Regions from separate parts of the Geodermatophilus sp. SYSU D00703 genome, predicted to be linked through region 1. Evidence: riboswitches for the same ligand, from Rfam matches in the RefSeq annotation. Region 1 holds a riboswitch; the other holds the start of a gene.
What was found. A riboswitch is a leader RNA that binds a small molecule or an ion and turns the genes downstream of it on or off. The one in region 1 is predicted to bind cyclic di-AMP.
Positions count from the first base shown of each region.

Region 2: it holds a riboswitch for cyclic di-AMP, as region 1 does, so the genes downstream of both, ACI782_RS13695 (C40 family peptidase) here and ACI782_RS03655 (aggregation-promoting factor C-terminal-like domain-containing protein) in region 1, are expected to answer to the same signal.

Region 1 is NZ_JBJGYU010000002.1:30,036-34,775, forward strand. It holds gene ACI782_RS03645 (hypothetical protein) at 210-764, opposite strand; gene ACI782_RS03650 (alkene reductase) at 849-1,934, opposite strand; cyclic di-AMP (ydaO/yuaA leader) riboswitch at 2,127-2,287, shown strand; gene ACI782_RS03655 (aggregation-promoting factor C-terminal-like domain-containing protein) at 2,532-2,972, shown strand; gene ACI782_RS03660 (LLM class flavin-dependent oxidoreductase) at 3,046-4,029, opposite strand; gene ACI782_RS03665 (dihydrofolate reductase family protein) at 4,098-4,724, opposite strand.
Region 2 is NZ_JBJGYU010000012.1:71,284-76,023, forward strand. It holds gene ACI782_RS13675 (transglycosylase domain-containing protein) at 1-227, shown strand, start outside; partial or broken gene ACI782_RS13680 (YhjD/YihY/BrkB family envelope integrity protein) at 254-1,033, opposite strand; gene ACI782_RS13685 (phytoene desaturase family protein) at 1,084-2,640, opposite strand; gene ACI782_RS13690 (hypothetical protein) at 2,671-2,850, opposite strand; cyclic di-AMP (ydaO/yuaA leader) riboswitch at 3,049-3,184, shown strand; gene ACI782_RS13695 (C40 family peptidase) at 3,200-4,243, shown strand; gene ACI782_RS13700 (YrdB family protein) at 4,553-4,740, shown strand, end outside.

The sequences.
Region 1 (4,740 bases):
CGGTCAACGCCGCGGGGGTGTGTGCCAGGGCCGCATCCACGCCCGCCTGTCACCGCGAACGCCGCGCCGGCGCCCCCACCGCGCCGATGGGCCGCCCGGCGCGTCCCAGGCGACGCCGTCGAGCATCGTCAGGAGCACGCCGGCCGTCAGCGCCGTGAACAGAGCCGCGAACGCCGTCCCGAACAGCGTCACTCGACGGCTGACCGCCGTCACGAGGCGCGGGCCTCCGCGCGGAGCTGGACGGCGGCCAGCAGCTCCCACCGGATCGCCGAGCTGCCCGGCCGGATCACCCGCCAGTAGCGGGCGAAGCGCCGCCGCGTGGCCGGGTCGGTCGCCGCCACACGCGTCTCCGAGCTGAGCTCCGTGCCGCCGCGGGACGGCGTCAGCCGGAAGTCCATCGCCGCCTTCACCCAGCCCGGCTCAGCGAAGCGGTGCACCCCGTCGGCGTCGAGCGCCGGTGGGGCCTCCCCTCCGGAGAGCCGCCACGCCTGCAGCACGCCACCGAACACGGCCGAGGCCGGTGGCTCCGAGGAGAGCAGCGGCACCGGCACGGCGTCGAGGAACGGCCGGTCGCGGAGGTGCCCGAGGCCGCGCCCGGCGAGCACGACCGGCAGGAAGCGGGCGGCGCTGAGCACCGTGGTCACCGGCAGCCGGGACATCCGCACCCGGTGCAGCTCCGCCCACACCGCCGTCGGCGGGGCGTCGATCCACTGGGCCTGGCGGGTGACGTGGTCGGCGGCCGGCACGACGTCGTCGAGGTCCACGCGGCTCCCGTACCCGGTCCGAGAGCGTGGTGTGCACCCAGCGCGGTCCCGGACGGCGCCGGACCGCGCTGGGTGCACAGGGCGTCAGCTCGCCCGGCGGTCCTGCAGGGGCGGGTAGTCGGTGTAGCCCTCGGGGCCGGCCGCGTAGAACAGGTGCGACCGGATCTCGTTCTCCGGGTGCTCGCCGGCCCAGCGCTGCACCAGGTCGGGGTTGGCGATGACCGGACGGCCCACGGCGACCGCGTCGGCGTGGGCGGCCTCGATCAGCTGCACCGCCTCCTCGCGCGTGGTGACGGCGCCGAAGCCGCTGTTGGCGATCAGCGGGCCGCCGAATCGCCGGCGCAGCTCCTGCACCAGCTCCCCGGCCGGCTCGCGGTGCAGCACCGACAGGTAGGCCAGGCCCAGCGGGGCGAGCTGGTCGAGCAGCGCGCCGTAGGTCGCGCGGACGTCGTCCCGGTCGGTCTCGAGGGCGTCCTGGATGTCGTGCTCGGGCGAGATCCGCAGGCCGACCCGGCCGGCGCCGATCGCCGCGGCCACCGCCGTCACCACCTGGACGACGAAGCGCGCCCGGTTCTCGGGGGACCCGCCGTACTCGTCGGTCCGCCGGTTGGACGCCGGGGAGAGGAACTCGTGCAGCAGGTAGCCGTTGGCGCCGTGGATCTCCACGCCGTCGAGGCCGGCCTCGATCGCGCGGCGGGCGGCGGAGACGAAGTCCTGCACGACGTCGCGGGCCTCGGCCACGGTGAGCGCGTGCGGCACCGGGTAGGGCTGCTTGCCCTTCTCCGTGTGCCCCTCGCCGTCGATGGCGATGGCGCTGGGCGCCACGACGCGGCGGCCGCCGTTGACGTCGGGGTGGGTGACCCGGCCGCCGTGCATGACCTGCATGACGATCCGGCCGCCGCGGGCGTGCACGGCCTCGGCGACGCGGCGCCAGCCCTCGACCTGCTCGTCGGTGACGATGCCGGGCTGGCCGACGAACGCCTGCGACTCGGGGCTGGGGTAGGTGCCCTCGGTGACGATCAGCCCGACGCCGGCACGCTGCCGGTAGTGCTCGACGACGAGGTCGCCGGGGACGCCGGAGGCGCCGGAGCGCATGCGGGTGAGCGGGGCCATCACGACGCGGTTGGCGAGCTCGAGGTCGCCCAGGGTCACGGGGGAGAACAGGTCCACGGGGAGTTCGACGCTCGACGGAGGGGTCGCCATTCCGGCCGGCGACCGTCACGGCGCTCACAGTGACGCGCGCCTCGCGAGACCCACTATGCCGCCACAGTGGATCGTCGGCCGTCGAGTGGCGGGATGTGTGAGGCGTTCTTACGGTGACTGCGTCCGGCCGATCGTCGCCTCCCGAGCCTGGGGAGCCCGCGCCGGACGCCGCCGAGTCGCTCCCACCGCAGTGGGCGCGAGCCGGGGACCCACCCGCACCACCCGGGGTGAGTCCCGCTCCCGGGCATCATCCGGGAGCGGGTAGGGCACTCCCAGCCCGAACCCGTCAGCTGACCCGGTAGGCGGCCCGGGGAGAGAAGGAGAACCACCGCGCCCGGGGCCTCGACCCCCCGCGCCCTCCAGGTCCGGGACCGTCGCGGTCCCGCCTGCCCACCCCCAGGGACCAGCCGCACGGCACGCAGTGTCGGTCGACGGCTCCTCGCCGGGCGCCCGTGTCCGGCCGGTGCCGCGCGCCCAGCTGACGACACGGCGACCGCCGCGGCCGGTCCCGCACGCCCCGGCGCCGATGGTGCCGGGCACCGCACAACACGAGGAACCCGCACCATGCACAACCAGCACACCCACCGACCGCGCTCCCTGCACCGGCTCGCCGCCGTCGGTGTCCTGACCCTCGCCCTCGCTCTGGCCCCCGCCGCCCAGTCGGTCGCCCGGGCAGAGGGGAGCCACGGCCTGGCCGGGATCAGCGCCGGCGAGAAGCAGGCCTACAAGGACCACGCCCTGGGCCAGGTCGGTGGCAACCGGACCCAGTTCGGCTGCCTCGACCAGCTCTGGGAACGGGAGAGCGGCTGGAACCCCCACGCCCAGAACCCGAGGAGCTCCGCGTACGGCATCCCCCAGTTCCTCGACTCGACCTGGGCCATGACCGGCATCCGCAAGACGTCGGACCCGTACCGGCAGATCAAGGCCGGGCTGATCTACATCGGGAAGCGGTACGGCAGCGCCTGTGGGGCGTGGCAGCACTCCCGGACCAGCGGCTGGTACTGAGCCGCGAGACACCGAGGGCCCGCTCCCCGCGCGGCGCGGGCCCTCCGGCCGACCTCAGCCGGTCGCCATGGCCTCAGCCGGTCGCCATGGCCTCGGCAGTGAGCTCGACCGAGCGCAGCCGGCCCTCCGTGCCGGGGAACTGGTGCGCCACGATCAGTTCGTCGGCGTCGGCCTGCTTCGCGAAGCCCTGGAGGTACTCGCGCACCTCGGCCGGGGTCCCGACGGCGGTGTGGGTCAGCATCGTGTCGACGTGCAGGCCGGCACCGCCCTCGAGCAGCAGCCGCGCCTCGTCGTCCGTCAGCGAGCGGCCGCGGCCGAAGAGCCCGACGGCCAGCGTCCGGCGGACGGCGGCGTAGGCCTCCTCGGCCGCCGCGCGGGTGTCGGCCGCGACGACGTTCACGCCGGCGATGACGTGGGGCTCGGCGAGCTGCTCGGACGGCTGGAACTCTCGCCGGTAGGCCGCGACCGCGGGCTCGAGCATCGCCGGGGCGAAGTGCGACGCGAACGCGTACGGCAGGCCGAGCGCGGCGGCCAGCGTCGCCCCGAACATCGACGAGCCCAGCACGTACAGCGGCACGTGCGAGCCCTTTCCGGGGATCGCGTCGACGCCGGGCACCCGGGAGTCGCCGGCCAGGTAGGCCTGCAGCTCGAGGACGTCCTGCGGGAAGCGGTCGGCCGAGCGGGGGTCGCGGCGCAGCGCGTACATCGTGCTCTGGTCCGAGCCGGGGGCCCGACCCAGGCCCAGGTCGATCCGGCCCGGGTACATCGCGTCGAGGGTGCCGAACTGCTCGGCGATGGTCAGCGGCGCGTGGTTGGGCAGCATGACGCCGCCGGCGCCGAGCCGGATGGAGGACGTGTGCGCGCCGACGTGCGCGATCAGCACGCTGGTCGCCGACGACGCGATCTGCGGCATGTTGTGGTGCTCGGCGTACCAGACCCGGCGGTAGCCGGTCTGCTCGGCGCGCTGCGCGAGCGCGACGCTGGCGGCGATGCTGTCGGCCGCGGTCGAGCCCTTGGCGATCGGCGCCAGGTCGAGGATGGACAGCGGGGTGCTCATGGGGCGGTACCTCTCGCGTGGTGTTGCCACGAGCAACCGATCCGGCGCCGCTGCCCTTCCCGGGTGTGTCACTCCTCGTACTCGGGCCCCACCGAGCCGGTCTCCACCTCGCCGGCCCGCTGGTACGTGGCGATCAGCGCGCCCGAGCCGGTCGCCTTCGACGTGGTCAGCCGCCAGGTGCGCGGGACCGCCCCCTCGCCGAACAGCCGCTTGCCCTGGCCGAGGGTGACCGGGAAGACGACCAGCCGCAGCTCGTCGACCAGGTCCTCGTGCAGCAGCGTCTGCACCAGCCCGGCCGAGCCGTGCACCTGCAGCTCACCGCCGTCCTCGGCCTTGAGCGCCCGGACGGCGGCGGGCACGGGGCCCTCCAGCAGCCGTGCGGTCTCCCACTCCACCGCGGTGAGGGTCCGCGACGCGACGTACTTGGTCTTGTCGTTGAGGCCGGTCGAGACCGCGCTGCTCTCGTCGCGCATCTTCGGCCAGGACGCGTAGAAGATGTCGTAGGTGCGCCGGCCGAGCAGGAAGTCCTGCGCCGGGACGAACCACTCCTCCATCTGGGTGCCGAGGTCGTCGTCGAAGTGCGGCACCAGCCAGCCCTCGTACGAGAACCCGCCCTCCGGGTCCTCGCCGGGTCCGCCGGGGGCCTGCATGACGCCGTCCAGCGTGACGAACGTGGTGACGACGAGCGGTCGCATCGAGTCCCTCCTCGGG
Region 2 (4,740 bases), on a different contig from region 1:
CCGCGCCGCGGCCGGAGCCGGAGGAGCCGCCCGCGACCGAGCCGGAGGCCCCGCCGCCGGCCGAGGACGACGCCGAGCCGCCGACGGAGGAGGCGGAGCCGGCGCCCGACGAGGGGGACTCGGACTCCGGGGACGAGGACGAGGGCGACTCGGACGAGGGCGACTCCGATGAAGGCGACTCCGACGGTGGGGACGTGTCCGAGGAGGAGTCCGACGAGGAGGGGTGACCGGCCCGGACGCGGTCGTCGAGGGCCTGGGTGAGCAGCCAGCCCCCGATGACCACCAGGTGCAGCAGGAACAGCCACAGGCTGATCGCCACCACCGCACCCACCACGGTCAGCCCGCCGAACGGCGCCCCCAGGGCCAGTGGCAGGGCCAGGAACAACACGAATCCCTGCAGGAAGCCCGACAGGCAGGCGGCGGTGAACAGCGCGCCCGAGACCAGCGCCGGCCAGCGCAGCCGCCCGGCCGCGACCACCCCGAAGCCCCACAGCAGCGGCACGGTCAGCGCGAAGAGCACCGAGTAGTAGCCGACCGCCAGGCTGCCCAGGCGGTTGCCCCGCTCGGTCAGCTCGGCCATCGCGGAGGCGGCCAGCAGCAGGGGGTACAGCAGCAGCGGGGTGGCGACCACCAGTGGCAGCGCCAGCAGCCGGCCGCGCCAGCCGGTCAGGGTGTCCCGGCGCGGCGTGAAGCGCAGCAGCGCCCGCCGCAGCCCCTCGCCGTAGAGCGACAGCGGCAGCAGGGCCAGGACGACGTCGAGCAGCCCCATCCCCACGCCGGCCCGCGCCAGCGCGCGCAGCGCCTCGGGGGCGCCCAGCTGCGACGGGAGCAGCCCGGCCAGCCGTGCGGCGAGGTCGGTGACGGTGTCCGCGGAGGTGACCAGCGCGGTCAGGCGGACGGCGACCAATAGCAACGGCACCACCGCGATGCCGGCGTAGAACGTCAGCCCGGCGGCGATCAGCGCGAGGTCCCGGCCGTGCAGCCGCCGTCCGGCCCCGCGGATCAGGGCACGGGTCTCCCGGCGCAGGTCCACCGGCCCATGCCACCAGGTGTGGGCCGATCCCGCCCGATCGGGGGCCTCCTTCAGCGGCGGTCGAGCAGCGCGCGGGCCGCCGCGTAGCCGCCCAGGCCGCTCACGGCCCCGCCGCGCACCGTCCCGCCGGAGGAGGCCGCGACCACCCGCGGGTGGGCCGTCGCCACACCCCAGGTGCCCACCTCCGCGTCCGTCTCGGCGACCGGCCAGCACAGGTCGCCGTGGAAGATGTGCCCGCCCGGCATCGCCAGCGACTCCTCCACGTCCAGCGGCGAGGCGGCCTGCAGGCAGGGTTCTCCCGTGGCGTCCGGGGCCAGGCAGTCCAGCAGCGGCTCCTCCAGGTGCGCGTCGAGCTGGGCGACCACCCGCCGCACGGCCTCCCGGCGAGTGCCGACGGGGTCCTCCCGGAAGAGCGCGGCCGGCGTGTGCAGGCCGAACAGGGTGAGCGTCTGGTAGCCGGCCGCCCGTTCCGCCGGCCCGAGGATCGACGGGTCCGACAGCGAGTGGCAGTAGACCTCGAACGGGATGACGTCGGGCAGCCGGCCGGCGGCGGCCTGCGCGTGGGCCGCGTCGAGCTGCGAGGCGGCCTCGTCGACGTGGAACGTGCCGGCGAAGGCCACGGCCGGGTCCACGCCCGACCGCAGCCGCGGCAGCCGGGCCAGCACCATGTTGACCTTGAGCTGGGCGCCGTCCGGGGTGGTCCGCGGCGCGACGCCGAACAGCCGGTCGAGGACGGCCGGTGCCGCCCCCGAGACGACCCAGCTCGCGTCGACGGCGTGCTCGCCGCCCTCGTCGTCGGTCCAGTGCACGGTCGCGCCGTCGGGCCGGGGCTCGAGCGCGGTGACCGTCGCCCGGGTGAGCAGCTCCGCGCCGGCGCTGCGCGCGGCGGCGGCCATGGCCCCGGTGACCGCGCCCATCCCGCCGACGGGCACCCGCCACCGGCCGGTGCCGTTGCCGACCAGGTGGTACAGGAAGCAGCGACCGGCCAGGCCGTCGGCGGCGTGCATGTCGGCGAAGGTGCCGATCAGCCCGTCGGTCAGCGCGACCCCGCGGACGACGTCGTGGGCCAGCTCGTCGGCCACCACGTCGGCCAGCGGCCGCTCGAGGAGGTCCTGCCACAGCTGCGGGTCGCGCAGCCGCCCCGCCAGCTGGGCGGGGGAGACCAGCGGCTCGGTCAGCGTCGGGGCGAGGTCCTCGGCGAGGTCGGCCAGCCGGCCGTAGAAGCGCCGCCAGCCGGCCAGCTCGTCGTCGGACCCGGTGAGGTCCCGGAACGACGCGGCGGTGGCCGGGCCCTCGTCCCGCTCGACCAGCAGCCCGGTGTGCCCGGGGACGGCGGTGTAGGACGCCACCGCGCGGTCGGCCAGGGTCACCTCCAGGCCGAGGTCGGCGACGATGCGGTCGGGCAGCAGGCTGACCAGGTACGAGTACGCCGACAGCCGGACGTCGACCCCCGCGAAGACCTGCCGGCTCACCGCGGCGCCGCCGACCTGCTCGAGCCGCTCGAGGACCAGCACCGACCAGCCGGCGCGGGCGAGGTAGGCGGCGGCCACCAGGCCGTTGTGCCCGGCCCCCACGACGACGGCGTCGTACCTGCTGCGTGCGCTCACCCGGCGGACCGTAGCGCGTGGGCCGGCGGGTCAGCCGCCCTGCGTCGGGGCGTTCTCGCTGTCCGAGCAGTCGGCCCGGTCGCTGCCGGCCTCGGCGGCACCGCAGTCGGTCGTGCCGCGGTCGACGTCGGTGTTGGAGTTGTTGCTGCTGCTGCACCCGGCGAGCGCCCCGACGAGGGCGAGCACCACCAGGGGTCGCTTGAGGTCCATGAGACGCACATACCCCGTCGCCCCGTCGGCGCACCACCGGCCCCGCGCGTCCCAGGGGTAACGGCGACCAGCGGGGTCGAGGTGAGAGTCCACGAAATCACAACTCGGTAATTGTCACCGGAGCGTCACGGCCCTTACGGTGTGTGTGTCCGTCGGGGCGTTCCGTTACCGAAATGGGTGACACCCCGCGGGCGCCGCCGAGCCGGGTCGCCAGACCCGGGCCGGGGACCCACCGCAGCACTGGGGTGAAGCACGCACGGCTCCGGCCGGGCGCGCCGGGCGCCTTCCCGTCCGAACCCGTCAGCTAACTCGGTAGGCGGCTCGTGGAAGAACGGAGAGCCGCCAGACCATGGCGTCCGCCCGCGCCGCTCGGCGCGCTGCCCTCGTCCTCGCCGCCGCCGTCGGCGTCGCCTTCGTCCCCAACGCCGCCGGGGCGGAGGAGCCGGCCACCGCCTCGGAGGCCGCGGCCCTGGTCGCCGCCCGCGGGCACGACCTCGAGGTCGTCACCGAGCAGTTCAACGAGGCGCGGGAGGCCCTCGCCGCGCAGCAGGCGGCCGCCGAGGCCGCGGCAGCGCAGGTCACCGAGGCGCAGGCCGTGGCCACCGCCGCGCAGCAGCAGGTGAGCGGCATCGCCCGGAGCGCCTTCACCGGCGAGAGCATGGGGTCGCTGCAGGCCCTGATGACCAGCGGCTCGGCCGAGGAGTTCGTCAACCGGGTGACGCTGCTGCAGACCGTCGCCGGTCACCAGGGCGAGGTGCTCGACCAGGCCGTCACCGCCGGGGAGACCGCCGCCCAGGCCCAGGCCGAGGCCGACCGGGTGGCCGCCGAGGCGCAGGAGGCGTACGACGCCGTTGCTGAGCAGCAGGCCGGCCTCCAGGCGCAGATCGCCGAGTACCAGGCCGACTACGCGCGGCTGAGTGCCGACGAGCGGCGGGCCGCCCTGGAGGCCGCGGCCTCCGCGCACGGCGACGAGGAGCGGGCCAGCCGCGGCGAGCGCGAGGCGGCGCCCACGGGCGGGGCGCCCGTCGTCGCCGGCAGCGGCTCGCTCCAGGCGGTGATCGACACGGCCATGGCCCAGCGCGGCAAACCCTACGTCTGGGCGGCCTCGGGCCCCGGCTCCTACGACTGCTCCGGCCTGGTGCAGTACGCCTTCCGCGCGGCGGGGATCAGCCTGCCGCACTCCAGCCGGATGCAGTCGCAGATGGGGCAGCAGGTCTCCCGCGCCGAGGCCCGCCCCGGTGACCTGGTCGCCTTCTACAGCCCGGTGAGCCACATCGGCATCTACCTCGGCAACGGCCAGATGGTGCACGCGCCGACGTCCGGCGACGTCGTCAAGGTCGCCAGCGTCGACGTCATGGGCGCCACCCCGAAGTTCAACCGCATCGTCGGCTGACAGAAGGACCCGAGAAGGACCCCGAGAAGGACCCCGAGAAGGACCCCGAGAAGGACTCCGTCCTCCCCACCGCTCGCAGGCTCGCGGCGGGGCCCTGGACGGGGCCGCCCGACCCCTCGCAGGCTCGCGGCGGGGCCCTGGACGGGGCCGCCCGACCCCTCGCAGGCTCGCGGCACGCCTCAGGACGGGGCCGACCGGAGCCCCCGGACGCCTCGCGCGTCCGGGGGCTCCGTCGCGTCTTGACCCACCGTCCCATAGCGTGAACACTGCTCTCAGGAGAGAGCATCGATCACAAGAGGGAGGCCGGCGATGGCGCTGGCGTGGCAGTGGACCTGGGCGGGCGTCGCGTTCGCCACCGAGCTCGGCGCGCTCGTCGCCCTCGGCCTGTGGGGGTGGAGCACCGGCGGGACGACGGCGACGCGGTGGCTCCTGGCCCTCGGGGTCCCCCTCGCGGCGGCGGTCCTGTGGGGCCTGTTCGCCGCCCCGCAGGCCGTGGT